DNA from 4 places in the Enterobacter sp. KBR-315C3_2022 genome. Region 1 is predicted to be linked to each of the others. Evidence: predicted binding sites of a transcription regulator. Region 1 holds the regulator's gene; each other region holds the start of a gene.
The links. The regulator sigma-54, encoded in region 1, starts transcription at its own class of promoters, with help from an activator protein. The targets are predictions, from matches to a motif close to GTTGGCACANNTTTCGCTNT.

Region 2: the regulator sigma-54 is predicted to act here: its motif matches at 3,388-3,407, upstream of glnA (glutamate--ammonia ligase).
Region 3: the regulator sigma-54 is predicted to act here: its motif matches at 2,670-2,689, upstream of norV (anaerobic nitric oxide reductase flavorubredoxin).
Region 4: the regulator sigma-54 is predicted to act here: its motif matches at 1,009-1,028, upstream of glnK (P-II family nitrogen regulator).

The regions. Positions count from the first base shown of each region.
Region 1 covers NZ_JBGKEB010000026.1:34,614-39,998, forward strand. Annotated here, with positions in the region: gene mtgA (monofunctional biosynthetic peptidoglycan transglycosylase) at 1-92, shown strand, start outside; gene npr (PTS phosphocarrier protein NPr) at 132-404, opposite strand; gene rapZ (RNase adapter RapZ) at 401-1,255, opposite strand; gene ptsN (PTS IIA-like nitrogen regulatory protein PtsN) at 1,301-1,792, opposite strand; gene hpf (ribosome hibernation promoting factor) at 1,875-2,162, opposite strand; gene rpoN (RNA polymerase factor sigma-54) at 2,185-3,618, opposite strand; gene lptB (LPS export ABC transporter ATP-binding protein) at 3,666-4,391, opposite strand; gene lptA (lipopolysaccharide ABC transporter substrate-binding protein LptA) at 4,398-4,946, opposite strand; gene lptC (LPS export ABC transporter periplasmic protein LptC) at 4,915-5,385, opposite strand, start outside.
Region 2 covers NZ_JBGKEB010000007.1:13,374-18,758, reverse strand. Annotated here, with positions in the region: gene AB8804_RS09275 (MFS transporter) at 1-1,235, shown strand, start outside; gene typA (ribosome-dependent GTPase TypA) at 1,292-3,115, opposite strand; gene glnA (glutamate--ammonia ligase) at 3,492-4,901, shown strand; gene glnL (nitrogen regulation protein NR(II)) at 5,135-5,385, shown strand, end outside.
Region 3 covers NZ_JBGKEB010000015.1:22,725-28,109, reverse strand. Annotated here, with positions in the region: gene norW (NADH:flavorubredoxin reductase NorW) at 50-1,183, opposite strand; gene norV (anaerobic nitric oxide reductase flavorubredoxin) at 1,180-2,622, opposite strand; gene norR (nitric oxide reductase transcriptional regulator NorR) at 2,810-4,321, shown strand; gene gutQ (arabinose-5-phosphate isomerase GutQ) at 4,314-5,279, opposite strand.
Region 4 covers NZ_JBGKEB010000004.1:132,466-137,850, forward strand. Annotated here, with positions in the region: gene AB8804_RS06535 (SmdB family multidrug efflux ABC transporter permease/ATP-binding protein) at 1-858, shown strand, start outside; gene glnK (P-II family nitrogen regulator) at 1,081-1,419, shown strand; gene amtB (ammonium transporter AmtB) at 1,455-2,741, shown strand; gene tesB (acyl-CoA thioesterase II) at 2,838-3,698, opposite strand; gene AB8804_RS06555 (YbaY family lipoprotein) at 3,902-4,429, shown strand; gene AB8804_RS06560 (MGMT family protein) at 4,460-4,771, opposite strand; RNA gene ffs (signal recognition particle sRNA small type) at 4,946-5,042, shown strand; gene AB8804_RS06570 (hypothetical protein) at 5,322-5,385, shown strand, end outside.

The DNA.
Region 1 (5,385 bases):
CCGGCTATGTGCGAAGCCGCCAGGCGTGGATCATGCGCCAGATGCGCCAGCTCGGTGGGGAAGGATTTATGGAGAGAAACGCGCTTATGTAGGGCGGGTAAGCGCAGCGCTACCCGCCTCGGAGACAGGGATCAGTCTTCGTCAAACCCGGCGTTAAACAGCGCAATGACTGCCGCCAGGGCTTCCTCTTCCTGCGGGCCGGTGGCTTCCACCTCAATCTGACGACCTTTGGCAGAATCCAGCATCAGCAGGGCGATCACGCTGTTGGCTTCGGCTTCGGTGCCCTCGTCGTTACGCAGCAGAACCTCGGCATCAAAACCCTGCATCAGTTCAAACAGCTTCATCGCCGGGCGGGCGTGCATGCCCAGCTTGTTGGTGATCTCAACGGTCTGTTTTACGGTCATGTTTTACGTTTTTCCAGCGTGCGATGACGGGACTGAACGTTCTTTCCGCGCGAGCGGAAGTAGTCGGCCAGCTGTTCGGCGATATAGACCGAACGATGTTTTCCGCCGGTACAGCCAATCGCCACCGTCAGGTAGCTACGGTTGTTGGTCTCCAGCATAGGTAACCATAGCTCAAGGTAGCTTCGCGTCTGGTAAATAAAATTGTGAACTTCTGTGTGCCTGTCGAGGAACGCTGCGACCGGCTTGTCGAGGCCGGTCATCGGACGCAGCTTCGGGTCCCAGTGCGGGTTCGGCAGGAAGCGCACGTCGAAAACATAGTCCGCATCGATAGGAATGCCGTGCTTGAAGCCGAAGGATTCGAATACCATCGTCAGCTCGCGCTCGCGTTTGCCCAGTAAACGGGTGCGCAGCATTTCCGCCAGCTCGTGCACGGACATTTCGGAGGTGTCGACAATCAGGTCGGCGCGGGAGCGCAGCGGCTCCAGCAGGTCGCTCTCCTCGTCGATGGCGCTTTCCAGGGAAAGATTTTTACTGGAAAGCGGGTGCAAGCGACGCGTGTCGCTGTAGCGACGGATCAGCGTGTTGCGGTCAGCATCGAGGAACAGCAGCTGAGGCGAGAAGGCATCCGGCAGGCTGTTCATGGCCAGCTCGAAGATTTCGGGGGATTCCGGCATGTTGCGGACGTCAATGCTGACCGCCGCCGAGATCTGCCTGTCCGCAAGCGTGCGGGCCAGATCGGGCAGCAGCACCACCGGCAGGTTATCTACGCAGTAAAAACCCATATCTTCCAGCGCGCGCAGGGCTACAGATTTTCCCGAACCCGAACGACCGCTGACGATCATCAGCACCATGTTCCGTTTCTCCTCAGGGCAGCAGATGTGAAGGTCATCTCCCGGCTACTCATCTTCCTGGCGGCCTTCTGTTTCCGTGATAATTTGATAAAGCTCTTCATCGCTTTGCGCGGAGCGCAGCCGACGACAAATGGTTTTATCCGCCAGGCGTTTGGCGACCAGCGAAAGAGTGTGCAGATGCGTTTTCGTCTGATCGGCAGGTACCAGCAGCGCAAAGAGGAGATCGACGGGCTGGTTATCAATCGCGTCAAAGGCGATTGGCGTTTCAAGCTGCACGAAAACACCGACGGCACGCAGGGTGTCTTCTTCCAGTTTGCCGTGGGGGATCGCAATGCCGTTGCCGATGCCGGTACTGCCCATTTTTTCGCGGGTCAGAATGGCTTCGAACACGACCTGCGGCGGCAGGCCCAGCTGTTTTGCGGCCAGCTCACTGATGATCTCCAGCGCACGTTTTTTGCTCTGGCAGTGAACGCCACTGCGGGTACATTCCTGGTTAAGGACATTGCTCAGTTGAAGAGCGGAATCGTTGTTCATCATAATTTCACCTAAGCGCTAACTGTACAAATGGCCCGTTGTGCTCCACAACAGGCCGTCCTGCACCCGTTAACTGCCCGGACAATTAGTGTTGTTTCAGTTTATCTTTATGTTTATTAAGCTGTCGCGCAAGCTTGTCAATCAAGCCGTCGATAGCTGCGTACATGTCTTGCCCTTCCGCACTGGCATGAAGTTCACCCCCGTTAACGTGCAGGGTGGCATCCGAGATGTGAGTCACTTTCTCCACTTTTAACACAACATAGACCTGATTGATCCTCTCGAAATACTGTTCGAGCTTGGCGAACTTCGCGTTCACAAACTCGCGTAAAGCCTCAGTAATTTCGACGTTGTGTCCTGTGATATTGAGCTGCATAGTGTCTTCCTTATCGGTTGTGTCAGACCAGTTGTTTACGCTGGTTTGACGGCGGAATGGATAAAGACTCTCGATACTTCGCAACGGTACGTCGTGCCACCATAATACCCTGATCGGAGAGAAGGGTGGTCAACTTACTGTCGCTCAGTGGCTTCGCGGGGTTTTCCGCGGCGATCAACTTCTTCACCAGAGCGCGAATTGCCGTTGACGAGGCTTCGCCGCCGCCTTCGGTATTCACATGGCTGGAGAAGAAATACTTAAGCTCAAATATGCCGCGCGGACTGTGCAGATACTTCTGCGTGGTCACGCGAGAAATGGTTGATTCGTGCATCTCGACGGCCTGGGCGATATCCGCCAGCACCATCGGTTTCATATACTCTTCGCCCTGCTCGAAGAACGCCTGCTGCTGTTCGACAATGCAGCGGCTGACGCGCAGGAGCGTATCGTTTCGGCTTTCAAGGCTTTTAATCAGCCATCGCGCTTCCTGCAGGTTACTGCGAATGTACTGATTATCGGAATCATTACGCGCGCTGGTGCACAGGGAGGCATATTGCTGATTGATTTGCAGGCGAGGAAGGCTGTCGGAATTGAGTTCAACAACCCATCGGTCGTTATGTTTTCTCACCAGCACGTCCGGAATGACGTATTCCGGCTCGCTGGTCTGGATCGACTGGCCGGGGCGCGGATCGAGCGACTGGATCAGGCTTACCGCTTCCTTAAGCACCTCTTCTTTGAGGCGCGTCACGCGCATGAGCGAGCGGAAATCATGGTTAGCCAGCAGATCGAGATGTTCGCTGACGATCAGGCGGGCTTCGTCAATCCACGGCACCTCTTTACCGAACTGGGAGAGCTGGATCAGCAGGCAGTCGCGCAGATCTTTCGCCGCCACGCCCACCGGGTCGAAGCGCTGGATACGCTTTAAAACGGCTTCAACTTCTTCAAGCTCGATCTCATCGTTACCGATGCTTTCGAGAATATCGTCCAGCGTGACGGTTAAATACCCGGTGTCATCGACGGCATCGACAATTGAGGTCGCAATGGCGCGATCGGTATCGGAGAAGGGCGTCAGCTCCACCTGCCACATCAGGTAATCCTGTAGCGACTGGGTCGTTTCACCCTGATAAACGGGCAGCTCGTCATCCTGATAGTCCGCGCGCGTCCCGGAAGGGGTGCCCGCGGTGTAGATTTCATCCCAGCTGGCGTCGAGAGGCAGCTCGTCCGGCATCTCGTTTTGCTCGAGAGCGTCCGCGGTGTCGAGGGTTTCGGTATCCTGTGTTTGCTGAGCGTCTACTTCGTCATGAAGATCGGTTTGCTCCAGCAGCGGGTTGCTGTCCAGCGCCTGCTGGAGCTCCTGCTGGAGTTCTAACGTGGACAGCTGCAACAGGCGGATTGCCTGCTGGAGCTGCGGCGTCATCGCCAGTTGCTGGCTGAGCCTTAATTGCAAACCTTGCTTCATGTTCAGAGCATTTTTCTCCGCGTCAGCGTTTCGTGACCTCTACCCTATCAGAGTCTGAAGTCTTCCCCAAGGTACACGCGCTTAACATGCTCATCTTCAAGGATCTGCTGCGGCGTACCGTGGGCAATCAGGTGGCCCTGGCTCACGATATACGCGCGCTCGCAAACGGCCAGCGTTTCACGAACGTTGTGGTCGGTGATCAGCACGCCAAGCCCGCTGTCGCGCAGATGCTCGATAATACGTTTGATATCGATAACGGAAATCGGGTCAACGCCGGCAAACGGTTCATCCAGCAGGATGAATTTTGGGTTAGCGGCCAGCGCGCGGGCAATCTCAACGCGGCGGCGTTCACCGCCGGAGAGCGCCTGACCGAGGCTGTCGCGCAGGTGTTCTATGTGGAACTCCTCCATCAGCTCGTTCGCGCGGTCGGTGCGCTGCTCGCTGGTGAGATCGTCACGGATCTGCAGCACGGCCATCAGGTTATCGAAGACGCTCAGGCGACGGAAAATGGAGGCTTCCTGCGGCAGGTAGCCAATACCGCGACGCGCGCGCGCGTGCAGCGGCAGCAGGCTAATGTCTTCATCATCGATGATGATGTTGCCCGCATCGCGAGGCACGATGCCCACGACCATGTAAAAGGTGGTGGTTTTACCCGCACCGTTTGGGCCTAGCAGGCCGACGATTTCGCCTGAATTGACGGTCAGACTGACATCTTCCACGACGCGGCGGCCCTTATAGGCCTTCGCGAGATTTTTAGCAGTTAATGTTGCCATAACGAATTAGTTACTCTTCTTCTGTGCCGGGGCCTGGCTTTTGTCCTGCAGCTGAGACGGAACAAGCACGGTAGTGACGCGTTTGCCTTTCTCGCTGGACGCCTGCATTTTCTGCTCTTTCACCAGGTAGGTGATTTTGTCGCCGGTAATGTTGCTGTCCAGCTGTTCCAGATAGGCGTTACCGGTCAGGATGACGAGATCTTTCGCCAGCTCGTAGTGCATGTGCGACGCGCGGCCTTTGACCGGCTTGCCGTTATCCTGCATTTGGTAGAAGGTTGCAGGATTGCCATAGCCATCAATGATCTCTTTACCCTGCTCGCCGCCAGGGCGGGTCACCACCACTTTATCGGCGTTGATTTTGATCGTGCCCTGGGTCATCACGACGTTGCCGGTAAAGGTGACAACGTTGCCCTGCATATCAAGCGACTGCGCGTCGGATTCGATATGGATTGGCTGCTCGGTATCACCCGTCACAGCCAGCGCGGGAAGGCTGGCCGCCAGCAGCGCGCTGGCCATAACAACTTTAAGGCTGAGTTTGTTTGTTTTGAATTTCATAAGAGGTTCTAACCTTTTCAATCAGCTCGGCGTTTTTGCTGCGTAAGTTCCCGCGCATTTTCATACCGCTGGAATTAAATGTGGTGCCGTACAGGGTCACCAGATCCTGTGACGTCACGTCCTGGGTCACCAGGTTTATCTGGGCGTTATCCGTCGTGATTTTGCGCAGCTGTGCGTCAGGGGTCAGGGCGTTGACTTCAACATGGCCATACAGATAAAGCATACGGTCATTCGTTAATTTTGCTTTGTCAGCCTTGATCGACCACGTTGGGACTTTGTCGGTATCAAAGGTGGTCATGATCGGCTGGGTAAACCATGACACGCTGTCGTCCGAGAAATATTCAACGTGCTGCGCAATCAGGCGATAGTTCAGCGCGCCTTCCGGGCTGTAAACCACGGTGTCGCTATGATCGCTTTTATAGGTTGGGTCGCTGGTGTT
Region 2 (5,385 bases), on a different contig from region 1:
TCACCGCCTTTACCGACATGCTTACCGGCGTGCTGCTCGACTCGCGAAGGAACATCGGTGCCAGAGGGAAATTCCGTCCGTTCATTCTTTATGCGTCTTTACCGGTCGCCATTGTCTCCGCCGCGCAGTTTATGGCGAATGACTTTAGCCTGACGGTCAAAACCGCCCTCGCCACCGCGTTGTTTATGCTGTTTGGCCTGTTCTACAGCCTGATGAACTGCTCTTATGGCGCGATGGTGCCGGCTATCACCAAAAATCCGCAGGAGCGGGCGCATCTCGCCGCCTGGCGACAGGGTGGAGCAACCCTGGGCCTGCTGATCTGCACCGTTGGATTTATGCCCATTCAGGGGCTGTTCAGCGCGAAACCGTCGCTGGGTTATCTGGTGGCTGCGCTGCTGTTCGTCACCGTCGGGCTGTTTTGCATGTGGGGGTGCTACAGCGGCGTGAAGGAGCGCTACATTGAGCGCTCGCCCGATCACCATAAGCCGACCATTGTGAAATCGATCTGCGCCATCTTTCGCAATCCCCCGCTGCTGGTGTTATGCATTGCGAATCTCTGCACGCTGGCGGCTTTCAACATCAAGCTGGCCATTCAGGTCTACTACACGCAGTACGTTTTAAACGACGTTCAGCTGCTGGCATGGATGGGCTTTTTTAGCATGGGCTGCATTTTACTCGGCGTGCTGCTCGTTCCTGCCGCGGTGAAGCGCTTTGGCAAGAAACAGGTGTATCTGGGCGGGCTGGTTCTGTGGGCCGCTGGCGATATGCTGAACTTTGTCTGGGGCAGCAGCTCTGCGCTGTTCGTGGCGTTCTCCTGCGTCGCATTCTTCGGCACGGCGTTCGTTAACAGCCTCAACTGGGCGCTGGTGCCGGATACGGTCGACTATGGCGAATGGAAAACGGGGATCCGTGCTGAAGGCTCGGTGTATACCGGCTATACCTTCTCGCGGAAAATATCCGCCGCGCTGGCGGGCTTCTTACCCGGCATTATGCTGACGCAAATTGGCTATGTGCCGAATGTCGTCCAAAGCGCCGGGGCGCTGTCCGGTTTGCGCCAGCTTATCTTCCTCTGGCCCTGCGCGCTGGCTATTCTCGCGGCATTAACGATGGGGCTTTTTTACAGGCTCAACGAGGCGCGGTTTGCGCTGATCATCGAAGAACTGGCCCGGCGTAAGCAGGTACAGGTTTCAGATACCGCAAAAATTAATGCCCGGGACACGCTGAGCACCGCCTGAACGTCAGCCACAAAAAAGCCGCTGAAGTCAGCGGCTTTTTTCATTCAGAGTAAAAATTACTCTTCTTTCGCACCGCGCATTGCGCGTTTACGATCGTTCTCGGTCAGGTGACGTTTACGGATACGAATTGACTGTGGAGTCACTTCTACCAGTTCGTCATCATCGATGAACTCCAGAGCCTGCTCCAGGGTCATCTTGATCGGTGGAACCAGAACCGTTGCTTCGTCCGTACCGGACGCACGCATGTTGGTCAGTTTCTTACCGGTCAGGCAGTTTACGGTCAGGTCGTTAGAACGGCTGTGAATACCGATGATCTGGCCTTCGTACACTTCCGCACCGTGACCCAGGAACAGCTTACCGCGGTCCTGCAGGCTGAACAGTGCAAACGCAACCGCTTTGCCCTGACCGTTGGAGATCAGCACGCCGTTGTTACGCTGGCCCACGTCGCCCGGACGAACGTCGTCGTAGTGGCTGAAGGTGGAGTACAGCAGACCGGTACCAGAGGTCATGGTCATGAACTCTGAACGGAAGCCGATCAGGCCGCGGCTTGGGATCACGTAGTCGAGACGCACGCGGCCTTTGCCGTCTGGATTCATGTTTTTCAGGTCGCCTTTACGCTCGCCCAGCGCCTGCATTACAGAACCCTGGTGCTGCTCTTCAACGTCCAGGGTCACGTTTTCGAACGGCTCTTGTTTGCGGCCGTCGATTTCGCGGAAGATAACTTTCGGACGGGAAACCGCCATTTCGAAACCTTCACGACGCATGTTTTCGATCAGAACTGACAGGTGCAGCTCACCACGACCGGAAACGCGGAATGCGTCCGCATCTGGGGTTTCTTCAACGCGCAGCGCAACGTTGTGCACCAGCTCTTTGTTCAGGCGGTCAAGGATCTGACGAGAGGTAACGAACTTACCTTCTTTACCACAGAACGGAGAGGTGTTGACGTTGAAAAACATGGATACGGTTGGTTCATCAACGGACAGGGCCGGCAGCGCTTCGACGTTCTGCGGATCGCAGATGGTGTCGGAGATGTTCAGCTCACCCAGACCGGTGATGGCAATGATATCGCCCGCTTCAGCAATGTCGCTCTCGATACGCTCAAGACCCAGGTGAGTCAGGACTTTACCGACTTTACCGTTACGGGTTTTGCCTTCGCTATCGATGATAGTGACCTGCTGGTTAGGCTTAACTTTACCGCGCTTGATGCGACCAATGCCGATGACGCCAACGTAGTTGTTGTAGTCCAGCTGAGAGATCTGCATCTGCAGGGTGCCGTCGAGATCGACGTTTGGAGCCGGAACACGGTCAACAATCGCCTGATACAGCGGGGTCATGTCTTCAGCCATGTCTTCGTGGTCCAGACCGGCGATACCGTTCAGCGCAGAAGCGTAAACGATAGGGAAGTCCAGCTGCTCGTCGGTCGCGTCGAGGTTAACGAACAGGTCGAATACCTGATCAACAACCCAGTCAGGACGCGCGCCAGGGCGGTCAACTTTGTTGATAACAACAATTGGCTTCAGACCATGGGCAAACGCCTTTTTGGTCACAAAGCGCGTCTGCGGCATTGGGCCATCCATTGCGTCAACGACCAGCAGAACGGAGTCTACCATGGACATTACACGTTCAACTTCACCACCGAAGTCGGCGTGGCCTGGGGTATCAACGATGTTGATACGGTAGTCATTCCATTTGATGGCGGTGTTTTTGGCGAGGATGGTAATCCCACGCTCTTTCTCCAAATCGTTGGAGTCCATCACGCGTTCTTGAGTTTCGGCACGAGCATCAAACGTACCGGACTGCTGCAGCAGCTTATCAACCAGGGTAGTTTTACCATGGTCGACGTGCGCGATGATGGCGATGTTACGCAATTTTTCGATCACAACTTTGCCTCAGGCATTTAGAAATAGCGCGTTATTGTACACGGATTAATCGCACTACAAAACAGGATCACAAACATCCCCCGCAAACAAGTATTGCAGAGATGCTTTGTGATCGCTTTCACGGAGCGGTAAAAGGGCACTTTAACGTAAATTGCACCAATATGGTGCTCAATGTTCACATTGAAGCACTATACTGGTGCAACAAATCCATTGTAGTGCAGCACTTTTGCACTATGGTGCGCATGATAACGCCTTTTTGGGGTGTTTTAAAAGTTGGCACAGATTTCGCTTTACAGAAATACAGTAAAAAAATGGCAGCACGGCCGATTTGAAGACCTCGTTACCACGACGACAATGACCAATCTGGAGAGTAAGTATGTCCGCTGAACACGTTTTGACGATGCTGAACGAACATGAAGTGAAGTTTGTTGATCTGCGCTTCACCGATACCAAAGGTAAAGAACAGCACGTCACAATTCCTGCTCATCAGGTGAACGCCGAATTCTTTGAAGAAGGCAAAATGTTTGACGGCTCCTCCATCGGCGGCTGGAAAGGCATTAACGAATCCGACATGGTTCTGATGCCAGACGCCTCTACTGCGCTCATTGACCCGTTCTTCGAAGAGTCTACGCTGATCATCCGTTGCGATATCCTCGAGCCAGGCACGCTGCAGGGCTACGACCGCGACCCGCGCTCCATCGCGAAACGCGCTGAAGAGTATCTACGTTCTACCGGCATCGCGGACACCGTGCTGTTCGGGCCAGAGCCTGAGTTCTTCCTGTTCGACGACATCCGCTTCGGCGCAACGATTTCCGGTTCTCACGTGGCTATCGATGACATCGAAGGCGCGTGGAACTCCTCCACCAAATACGAAGGTGGTAACAAAGGTCACCGTCCTGGCGTGAAAGGCGGTTACTTCCCGGTTCCTCCGGTCGATTCTTCACAGGACATCCGCTCTACCATGTGTCTGATCATGGAAGAGATGGGCCTGGTGGTTGAAGCGCATCACCACGAAGTGGCTACTGCTGGCCAGAACGAAATCGCAACCCGCTTTAACACCATGACCAAGAAAGCGGACGAGATTCAGATCTACAAATACGTTGTGCACAACGTGGCGCACCGTTTCGGTAAAACCGCGACCTTCATGCCAAAACCGATGTTTGGCGACAACGGTTCCGGTATGCACTGCCACATGTCCCTGTCCAAGAACGGTACCAACCTGTTCTCTGGCGACAAGTATGCCGGTCTGTCCGAGCAGGCGCTGCACTACATCGGCGGTGTGATTAAGCACGCTAAAGCGATCAACGCCCTGGCGAACCCAACCACCAACTCCTACAAGCGTCTGGTCCCAGGCTACGAAGCGCCGGTTATGCTGGCCTACTCTGCCCGTAACCGTTCCGCTTCTATCCGTATCCCGGTGGTTGCTTCTCCGAAAGCGCGTCGTATCGAAGTGCGCTTCCCGGACCCGGCGGCTAACCCATACCTGTGCTTCGCCGCGCTGCTGATGGCCGGTCTGGACGGTATTAAGAACAAGATCCACCCTGGCGAAGCCATGGATAAAAACCTGTACGATCTGCCGCCAGAAGAAGCGAAAGAGATCCCACAGGTTGCAGGCTCTCTGGAAGAAGCCCTGCAGGCGCTGGACGCAGACCGTGAGTTCCTGACGGCCGGCGGCGTGTTCACCGATGAAGCGATCGACGCTTACATCGCGCTGCGCACCGAAGAGAACGACCGCGTACGCATGACGCCGCACCCGGTTGAGTTCGAACTGTACTACAGCGTTTAAAGAAGAATAAAAACTCTGCGCAATGCGTCGCGAGAGTTTTAAAAGCCAATGGATTTCTTGCCGCAGCAACGCGGCTGTAGCGAGAAAGACGCAGGTTTTAGTTGCCGTGGAAACTTTTTAGCCCATCTCAGGATGGGCTTTTTTCTCCGCCAACGGTCTGATTCCCCGCGCTTTTTGTTAACAAAAAGCTATACTGCACTAAATTAGTGCAAACAACTCCAGGAGACTGCTGAATGGCAACTGGCACGCTGCCCGATGCTGGGCAGATCCTCAATTCCCTGATTACCAGCATTTTGCTTGTTGATGACGAGCTGGCCGTGCATTACGCCAACCCGGCGGCGCAGCAGCTGCTGGCGCAGAGCGCGCGCAAGCTGTTTGGCACCCCGCTCCCGGAGCTGCTGAGCTATTTCTCGCTGAACGTCGAGCTGATGCGCGAAAGCCTGCTCGCCGGACAGGGGTTTACCGACAACGAAGTGACGCTGGT
Region 3 (5,385 bases), on a different contig from region 1:
AGCTTTTAAGTAGGCCGGGTAAGCGAAGCGCCACCCGGCAATGCGAGGGTTAAGCAGGTAACAGTTTCAGCAGCGCGAACGCCTCCTTCATCCGCTCTTCGCTCACTACAAAGGCGCGCAGCTGGCCGCTTTCATCGACGCCGCGCGCCACCATTCCCTGTGGTTCAACGGCGATTTGCCAGCTGAGATCCTGTCGCTGCGTTTCGCCCGCGAGGTGCAGCGGCAGCTCCGGCGTTTTCACCTTCACCAGCATGGCGGGGAGCTTCAGCGGCGCGCTGCCGCCGAGCAGGTTTTTCGCCAGATACATCGCACTGAGCTGAATGGGCTGCAGGAACGGCAGAACCTGGCCGTTGATTTCCGCGCAGTCGCCCAGGGCGTAAATATCCGGCTGGGTGGTTTGCAGGCAGCTGTCGACCTTCACGCCGCGGTGCGTTTCCGCTCCGGCACGATGCGCCAGCGCGGTTTCCGGGCGTAACCCGGTGGCGGCGACCACCACGTCGACCTCCACGCTGCGGCTGCGGTCGAGCGTCGCGCGAATGCCGCCCTCGGTTTTCACCAGCCCCTGAAGCTGCGATTTCAGCAACAGGTGCACGCCCATATCGGTCAGGCGATGCTGTAAGCGACTGCTTACTTCTGCGGGCATCAGCGCCGAGAGTATGCTGGCCGCGTGGTCGACGAGAGTGACCGATTTTCCCGCCCGGCAGAAGTCCATCGCCAGCTCGGTGCCAATCAGGCCGCCGCCGACAATCATCACCCGCCGCGCGTCGCGGAGCACGGTTTCGCTGGCCTGGTACTCCTGCTGGCTGTTGAGCGTGATCATCAGCTCGCGGCCCTCAACCGGCGGCACGAAGGCGGTTGCCCCCGTTGCCAGCACCAGCCTGTCGTACTGCCACGTCCGATCTTTGGCTTTCACCACGCGGGCAGCGGCGTCGATGTCGGTAATCCGGGTGTAGGGGAACAGGCGCAGGTTAAACTGCTCGGCGAACTCCCCCGCCGTCTGGCGGGTGAGGTCTTCGGCGCGCAGGTTCTGGCTCATCACGTGGCTCAAATCCGGCTTGTTGTACTCGTCCATGCTGTCGGCGGCGATCACCGTCAGCGGCACGCTCGCGTCCTGCTTGCGGATATTTTTCACCAGCTGGCGGGCGGCAAAGCCCGAGCCGATGATAACGATCCCGTTGCTCATTTTGCCTCCGTCGCCAGTTCGTCAAAAACGTCTTTGCCGAGGGAACATTCCGGGCAGAGGAAGTTGTCCGGCACCTCGCTCCACGGCGTGCCCGGAGCGACGTCCTGCAGCGGCTCGCCCAGTTCCGGGTCGTAAATCCACTGGCAGACGCTGCACTGCATGCGCGGGCCGAGATCGGCGCTGGCTGCTGCGGCACAGGCTGGCGGCTGTTCGACGGTTTTTGCTGAAGCTTCAGGAAGCGGTGCAAGCGCCCACTGACGCGCAACGTCACGCCCGTGCTGGCGGCAGATTTCCAGCGCGTCGATATCCGGACGCCATTTTGCCTTCAGGCTCATCGACATCTCAAAGCCGGCATCCTGTAAACGCGTGGAGAGGCGGTCAACCGCGCCGCCGCTCCAGCCGTGGGAGCCAAAGGCGCTGGCGCGCTTGTTGCGAAAGCGCAGGCCGGTCATCTCCTCCACCAGCCCGGCAATTTTCGGCATCATCACGTTGTTCATCGTGGAGGTGCCCACCAGCACCCCCTTGGAGCGGAAGACGTTGGTCAGGATCTCGTTTTTATCGCTGCGCGCCACGTTGAAGATTTTCACCGCCACGTTCGGGTCGACTTCGTTAATGCCCTGAGCAATCGCGTCCGCCATCATGCGGGTGTTGTTGGACATGGTGTCGTAGAAAATGGTGATGCGGTCTTCCTGATAGTCCGCCGCCCACTTCAGGTACAGCTCGACGATCTGGGTTGGGTTTTCGCGCCACACCACGCCGTGGGAGGTGGCAATCATATCCACCGGCAGGTTGAAGCCGAGGATCTCGGTGATTTTCGGCGTCACCAGGCGGCTGAACGGCGTCAGGATGTTGGCGTAGTAGCGCTGGCACTGCTCGAACAGCTCGGTCTGGTCCACTTCGTCGTTAAACAGGCGCTCGTCGCAGTAGTGCTGGCCGAAGGCGTCGTTGCTGAACAGCACCGCGTCGCCGGTCATGTAGGTCATCATGCTGTCCGGCCAGTGGAGCATCGGCGTTTCAACGAAGATCAGCTGCTTGCCGTTGCCGATATCCAGCGCGTCGCCGGTTTTCACGGTGTGGAAGTTCCACTCCGGATGGTGGTGATGGCCGTTGATGGAATCGATGGCGTTGGTGGTGCAGTAGATTGGCGTGTCCGGAATGTGGGACATCAGCTCGGTCAGCGCCCCGGCGTGGTCCTCTTCCGCGTGGTTGATGATGATGTAGTCGATGTCGTTCAGGTCGATTTCGCCGCGCAGGTTCTGCACGAACTCGCGGCTGAATTTGTGATCGACGGTATCGATCAGCACGTTTTTGCCTTCGCGAATGAGATAGCTGTTATAGCTGCTGCCGCGCAGCGTTTTGTATTCCGTCCCGTGGAAATCACGCACTTCCCAGTCGCGTTGACCAACCCAATGAATGTTATTTTTAACCAGAATAGACATAGCAACCTCAGCGTTAATATCGCATGTTCAAAAAAGATGGGTTAGCTATATCAAGTTGCGTGCCAACTTTTATTTTATTGATTTTAAAGGTTTTTAATTTTTATTATCCGAAATGATTAGTCATTATGACTATGTGTTTTATTGTCAATATGACATGATGCATTGTCAAAATGACAGCGAGGCGCAGATGAGCTTTTCCGTAGACGTGCTGGCGAAGATCGCCATTGAATTGCAAACCGGTATCGGCCACCCGGATCGTTTTCAGCGGCTGATCTCCACGCTGCGCCACGTGCTGGGCTGCGACGCCTCGGCGCTGCTGCGCTACGAGGGGCGGCAGTTTATTCCGCTGGCGATCGACGGGCTGGCGCAGGACGTGCTGGGGCGGCGCTTTACGCTCGAAGGCCACCCGCGCCTCGTGACCATCGCCCGCGCCGGTGACGTGGTGCGCTTCCCGGCGGACAGCTCGCTGCCCGACCCGTATGACGGCCTTATTCCCGGTCAGGAAAGCCTGAAGGTTCACGCCTGCATCGGCCTGCCGCTGTTTGCCGGACAAAACCTGATTGGCGCGCTGACGCTGGACGGCATGTCCCCTGACCAGTTCGACACCTTCAGCGACGAAGAGCTTCGGCTGATCGCCGCCCTGGCCTCCGGGGCGCTCAACAACGCGCTGCTGATTGAACAGCTGGAGAGCCAGAACATTCTGCCGGGCAGCCCGGCGGCGTTTGAGCAGGTCGCGCACACGGAGATGATCGGCCTGTCGCCGGGCATGGTGCAGCTTAAGAAAGAGATCGAGATTGTGGCGGCGTCCGATCTTAACGTGCTGATTTTCGGCGAAACCGGGACCGGGAAAGAGCTGGTGGCGAAAGCCATCCACGAGGCCTCGCCGCGCGCGGTGAACCCGCTGGTCTATCTTAACTGCGCCGCGCTGCCGGAAAGCGTGGCGGAGAGCGAGCTGTTCGGCCACGTGAAGGGGGCGTTTACCGGGGCCATCAGCAACCGCAGCGGCAAGTTTGAGATGGCGGACAACGGCACGCTGTTCCTCGATGAAATCGGCGAACTTTCCCTGTCGTTACAGGCCAAGCTGCTGCGCGTGCTGCAGTACGGCGATATTCAGCGCGTCGGCGACGACCGCAGCTTGCGCGTTGACGTGCGCGTGCTGGCGGCCACCAACCGCGACCTGCGCGAGGCGGTGCTGGCCGGGGCGTTTCGCGCCGATCTGTTCCATCGCCTGAGCGTGTTCCCCCTCTCCGTGCCGCCGCTGCGCGAGCGCGGTGAAGACGTGGTGCTGCTGGCGGGGTATTTCTGCGAGCAGTGTCGGCTGAAAATGGGGCTGTCCCGCGTGGTGCTGAGCCCCGGCGCGCGAGCACACCTGCTGAGCTACGGCTGGCCGGGCAACGTGCGCGAGCTTGAGCACGCCATTCACCGCGCGGTGGTGCTGGCGCGGGCGACGCGTTCGGGCGACGAGGTGGTGATCCACGCTGGCCATTTTGCCCTGCATGACGAAGGCGTGACGGTCGTCACCCCTGAGGCGCCCGAGATTGCGCGCGAGAACCTGCGCGAGGCGACGGAAGCATTTCAGCGCCAGAGGATCGCCCGGGCGCTTGAGCAAAACAACCGCAGCTGGGCGGCGTGCGCGCGGGCGCTGGAGATGGACGTCGCCAACCTGCACCGGCTGGCGAAGCGTCTGGGCCTTAAATAATGCCGGCCTGGTAGAAATCCTGCAGGTTAATGGCGCCGCACAGCCTGCCATTTTCGTCGACCACCGGCGCGGCGGTGATTTTGCGCTTCATCAGCACCTCTTTGGCCTCGATGGCGCGGCTGTCGGCGTTTAGCGTCAGGCCACCGTGGGTCATCGCTTTTGCAACCTCTGATTCCAGCCTGCCGCCGCCCACCAGCCAGCGGCGCAGGTCGCCGTCGGTAAAGACTCCTTTCACGAAGCTGTCGCTGTCGCATACGGCCACCAGCCCCAGCCCGGTGCGGCTCAGTTCCAGCATTGCGTCCATCACGCTGGTCTCAAGCTTGACCTGCGGGATGGCGTCGTCGGTGCGCATCAGGTGATGCACCTTGTTGAGCAGGCGCGCGCCGAGCGCTCCCGCCGGATGCGAACGGGCAAAATCCTCTTCGTTGAAGCCGCGCGCCTGCATTACCGCCATCGCCAGCGCGTCGCCCATCATCAGCGTATTGACGGTGCTGGAGGTGGGCGCCAGGTGCATCGGGCAGGCCTCGCGCTCAACGGAGATATCCAGCACGGCCTTCGCGGCCAGCGCCAGCGGCGAGCGGGACTTGCCGGTCATCGCCAGCAGGGCGACCGATTTTTCCTGCAGGCGCGGAATGATGAGATCCAATTCTTTCGCCGAACCGGAGTAGGAGATGAACAGCAGCACGTCGCGGCTTTCGATCATCCCCAGATCGCCGTGCAGCGCTTCGGCCGGATGAACGAAGAACGCTGGCGTGCCGGTGCTGGCCAGCGTGGCGGCAATCTTTTTGCCGATATGGCCGGATTTACCGATGCCCGCCACAATCACTTTACCCTCGCACTGGATAATGGTGTTTGCCGCGCGGACAAAATCCTCACCCAGGCGCTCGGGCAGGCGGCTCGCCTCCTGCAGCTCCAGCATCAGGGTTTGACGGCCTGCGTTTAACAGAAAATCACTCATTTTTCTCTCCGGTTTCGATCGTCCTGTCCCCGGCTCAGCAGCGGGGGCGTTAATAGTAATGCATACCCTTCTGGCGATCATGGTTAAAGGTGAAAGATTTTGCTTA
Region 4 (5,385 bases), on a different contig from region 1:
CAGCAGGCCGTTGTGGCCGGGGAACGCGTGTTTGAGCTGATGGACCGACCGCGGCAGACCTACGGCAGCGACGAGCGGCCTCTGCAAAGCGGCAGCATCACGTTTGATAACGTCTCGTTCGCCTATCGCGAAGACCGGCTGGTGCTCCAGGACATTAACCTTGACGTCCCGTCGCGCGGCTTCGTGGCGCTGGTCGGGCACACCGGCAGCGGCAAGAGCACCCTCGCCAGCCTGCTGATGGGTTACTACCCGTTAACGCACGGGGAGATCCGCCTGGACGGGCGTCCGCTCGCCTCGCTCAGCCACGGCGTGCTGCGCAAAGGCGTGGCGATGGTGCAGCAAGATCCGGTCGTGCTGGCGGATACGTTCTATGCCAACGTCACGCTGGGCCGTCCGTATAACCAGGAGCAGGTCTGGGACGTGCTGGAAAAAGTGCAGCTGGCGGAGCTGGCGCGCGGGTTCAGCGACGGCATCAATACGAAGCTGGGCGAGCAGGGGAATAACCTCTCCGTCGGTCAAAAGCAGCTTCTGGCGCTGGCGCGCGTGCTGATTGAGACGCCGCAGGTGCTGATCCTCGACGAAGCGACGGCCAGCATTGACTCCGGCACGGAGCAGGCTATCCAGCAGGCGCTGGCCGCCGTACGCGACCATACGACGCTGGTGGTGATTGCCCACCGCCTTTCCACGATCGTTGAGGCGGACACCATTCTGGTGCTGCATCGCGGCCAGGCCGTCGAGCGCGGGACGCACAAACAGCTGCTGGAGGCCAAAGGCCGCTACTGGCAGATGTATCAGCTCCAGCTGGCGGGCGAAGAGCTCGCCGCCAGCGCGCGCGAAGAAGAAACCCTTAGCGCCTGATGCACTAAAAGCAGGCAATGCGCTGACGCTCGTCGCTGTTGGTGCAAAACGGAAACGCGCCATGCACTGCCATGGTGCGTTTTTTTTCGCCCGTCCTGTCCTTCCCGCGCATTTACGCGCGTTCAACCGCGTATTCACCTCCATTCCTGTTTTGGCACACCGCTTGCAATAGCTTTCACGTGCGAGCTGCGGCCATTGGCAAATTCTGACTGGAGGGGATTTATGAAGCTGGTTACGGTGATTATTAAACCATTCAAACTTGAAGACGTGCGTGAAGCGCTCTCTTCCATGGGGATTCAGGGCCTGACGGTCACCGAAGTGAAAGGCTTCGGTCGTCAGAAAGGGCATGCCGAACTGTATCGCGGGGCGGAGTACAGCGTTAATTTCCTGCCGAAAGTGAAAATAGACGTCGCGATTGCTGACGATCAGCTCGACGAGGTTGTTGAAGCGGTGAGCAAAGCGGCCTACACCGGAAAAATTGGCGACGGCAAAATTTTCGTTGCTGAACTGCAGCGCGTCATTCGCATCCGTACCGGCGAATCTGACGAAGCGGCACTGTAATTAACGCCTGGCACACAGTGATAGGGATCGAGAAAATGAAGATAGCAAAAATGACAACAGGTCTGGCATCGTTAGCGCTGCTGCCGGGTGCGGCCATGGCTGCACCAGCGGTGGCGGATAAAGCCGACAACGCTTTTATGATGATCTGCACCGCGCTGGTGCTGTTCATGACTATCCCGGGCATTGCGCTGTTTTACGGCGGCCTGATCCGCGGTAAAAACGTGCTGTCGATGCTGACCCAGGTTGCCGTGACCTTCGCGCTGGTCTGCGTGCTGTGGGTGGTGTACGGCTATTCGCTGGCCTTCGGGGAAGGCAACGCCTTCTTCGGCAACTTCAACTGGGCGATGCTCAAAAACATCGAATTGACCGCGCTGATGGGCAGCTTCTACCAGTATATCCACGTCGCGTTTCAGGGCTCGTTTGCCTGTATCACCGTGGGGCTTATCGTCGGCGCGCTGGCGGAGCGCATCCGCTTCTCGGCGGTACTGATTTTCGTGGTGGTCTGGCTGACCCTCTCTTACGTGCCGATTGCGCACATGGTCTGGGGCGGCGGCCTGCTGGCGTCACACGGCGCGCTGGACTTTGCGGGCGGTACCGTTGTGCACATCAACGCCGCGGTAGCGGGCCTGGTGGGCGCCTACCTGATTGGCAAGCGCGTGGGCTTTGGCAAAGAAGCGTTTAAACCGCACAACCTGCCGATGGTGTTTACCGGTACCGCGATCCTCTACTTCGGCTGGTTTGGCTTTAACGCCGGTTCTGCCAGCGCGGCGAACGAAATCGCGGCTCTGGCTTTCGTCAACACCGTTGTTGCCACGGCGGGGGCCATTCTCTCCTGGGTGTTTGGCGAATGGGCCGTTCGCGGCAAGCCGTCGCTGCTGGGCGCGTGTTCCGGTGCGATTGCCGGCCTGGTCGGGATCACGCCAGCTTGTGGTTACGTGGGCGTGGGCGGTGCGCTGCTTATCGGCCTGGTCGCCGGTCTGGCGGGCCTGTGGGGCGTTACCGCGCTGAAACGCGTGCTGCGCGTTGACGACCCTTGCGACGTATTCGGCGTTCACGGCGTGTGCGGCATCATCGGCTGTATTATGACGGGCATCTTCGCCGCGAAATCGCTGGGTGGCGTGGGCTACGCGGAGGGTGTGACCATGGTTCATCAGGTGCTGGTGCAGCTGGAAAGCATCGCCATCACCGTCGTCTGGTCCGGCGTGGTGGCCTTTATCGGCTACAAGCTGGCGGACATGACCGTTGGCCTGCGCGTGCCGGAAGAGCAGGAGCGCGAGGGGCTGGACGTCAACAGCCACGGCGAGAATGCGTATAATGCCTGAGTAGAGTCCGCTGCCCGGTGGCGCTGCGCTTACCGGGCCTGCGTGTTGTGCTTTTGTAGGCCGGGTCAGGCGAAGCCGCCACCCGGCTTTTTAACGTCAACCGCGATTGCGCATCACCCCTTCCTGCACCGTTGACGCGACCAGAACGCCATCCTGCGTGTAGAACTCACCGCGCACAAACCCGCGCGCGCTCGAGGCCGACGTGCTCTCGACGCTGTACAACAGCCAGTCGTTCATATCAAACGGACGGTGGAACCACATCGAGTGATCGATGGTAGCGACCTGCATCCCTTTTTCCAGGAATCCGACGCCGTGCGGCTGAAGCGCCACCGGCAGGAAATTGAAATCAGACGCATAGCCCAGCAGATTCTGGTGAACGCGGAAATCCTCCGGCACCGTGCCGTTAGCGCGCATCCAGACCTGGCGCTTCGGCTCGGCGGTATGGCCCTTCATCGGATTGTGAAATTCCACCGGGCGGATCTCCAGCGGCTTGTCGCACAGGAATTTTTCCTTCGCCTGCGGTGGCAGCAGGTGGGCGAGCGCGCGGGCGATCTCCGTTTCGGATTTCAGATCGTCCGGCAACGGGGCGGGCGGCATCGTTTTTTGATGCTCATAGCCCGGCTCCGGCGCCTGGAAAGAGGCGGTCATGTAGAAGATCGGTTTGCCGTTCTGGATCGCCGCAACGCGGCGCGCGCTAAAGCTGTTGCCGTCGCGAAGCACCTCAACGTCGTACACGATCGGCTTTGCGCTGTCGCCAGGGCGCAGAAAATAGCTATGGAAGGAGTGCACCAGACGGTCTGCCGGAACGGTCTCCTTTGCGGCATACAGCGCCTGCCCAACGACCTGTCCGCCGAAGACCTGGCGCAGGCCTAAATCTTCGCTTTGCCCGCGGTAGAGCCCTTCCTCAATTTTTTCCAGATTAAGTAACGTCAGCAGATTGTTCAGTGCCTGACTCATAGTGGTCCTCAGTAAACGCCGTGGCAAAAGATAGGCTGATTATAACCCAGAAATGTAAGTGGTCCGACGGGTAGAATAATCTTAATATCCGGGCGAAATTAGGCATAAATCCGTGATTTGTGCCACACTTGTTTACGTTATGTGAATGAAACGACATCAGATGGGATCGATCCCGCTGGTGCATTGATGATAAGGAGACTTCAATGAAACTCGTGCCTATGGTAAGTGGTGTGGCAATTGCGGTGGCGCTGTCCGCCTGTGCCGGTAAGAGTGCCGATGTGCCGGTGCCAACAGCAGGTCAAAGCGGGATTAACGCCCCATCACAGCAGGCCATTCAGCAGCCAAATGTTTCCGGTACGGTGTGGATCAAACAGAAAGTGGCGCTGCCGCCGGACGCGGTCTTAACGGTAACGCTGTCTGATGCCTCTCTGGCTGATGCACCTTCGAAAGTGCTGGCGCAGCGCGCGGTGCGCACCGAAGGCAAGCAGCCACCGTTCAGCTTCGTTCTGCCGTATAACCCAGCGGACGTGAAGCCAAACGCGCGCATCCTGCTGAGCGCCGCGGTGACCATTAACGATAAGCTGGTGTTTATCACCGATACGGTCCAGGAAGCGGTTAACCACGGCGGTACGAAGATTGACCTGAACCTGGTTCCGGTGCAGCAGACGGAAGTACCGGTTGCGCCGCAGGGCAATCAGCCGTCCCTGCCTACGCCTCCGACCCAGCTGTAATCGCCCAGCCCTCTTCTGCGGAAGAGGGCTTCAGTACGCCCACCGGTATTTCTGCATATCAATCTGTCCTGAACCCGATACCTGCACGCCTTCTGAAAGCAGGGCCTGCCGCTGGCGCTGCAAGTCTGTACCCGTTAACGATATCGCTCCGTGGCGATTGACCACCCGATGCCAGGGCAGGGTGCTTCCTTCCGGCAATCTTTTCAACACGCCGCCGACCTGCCTCGCCGCGCGTGGCGATCCCGCCAGACGGGCCACGTCGCCATAGGTGGTGACATATCCCTCCGGAATGGAGGCGACAATCTGCCATACGCGCTGTGGGAAAGAGTCGTGGACGTCCATGGGGGCTCCTGTGAGGCTGGTCTGACACTCAGATTGGCAAAAGAGAGATATTACCTGATTACTGCGCAAGTTTGCGCAATAAACCAGCATACGGATGGCGGCGGCTTGCAATTGCAGGGCGGCATAGGGATAATGCGGCTGCGCGTTGGTTAACAACGCTCTCAATGGGGGCTCTGTTGGTTCTCCCGCAACGCTACTCTGTTCACCAGGTCAGGTCCGGAAGGAAGCAGCCAGGGCAGACGACGTGTGTGCCGGGATGTAGCTGGCAGGGCCCCCACCCATTTCTGCTCTTCCTGATTTTCCTCCCTTTCACTGAAATATCCTTTATATTTTAATGGATAATAAATCCGCGCGTTATTTAAGGTTATTGAATTAATATTTAATATATTGTTCATGCACCTGAAATATTACTGTCATAAAGATGAAATAAACGCGTGTCATTTTATATTTGGCCGTAATTTCTCCGTCATAAACAAAAAAGATATGTCTGGATTACCGCCTCACGTTCGTGTATTTAATTAAGCACTTATTCCGAAGGGAAGTGACCATCATGGCGACTGCGGTATTAAACGTTAAAATCGATGAAGCGCTAAAAGAAAGACTTCGCCACTACG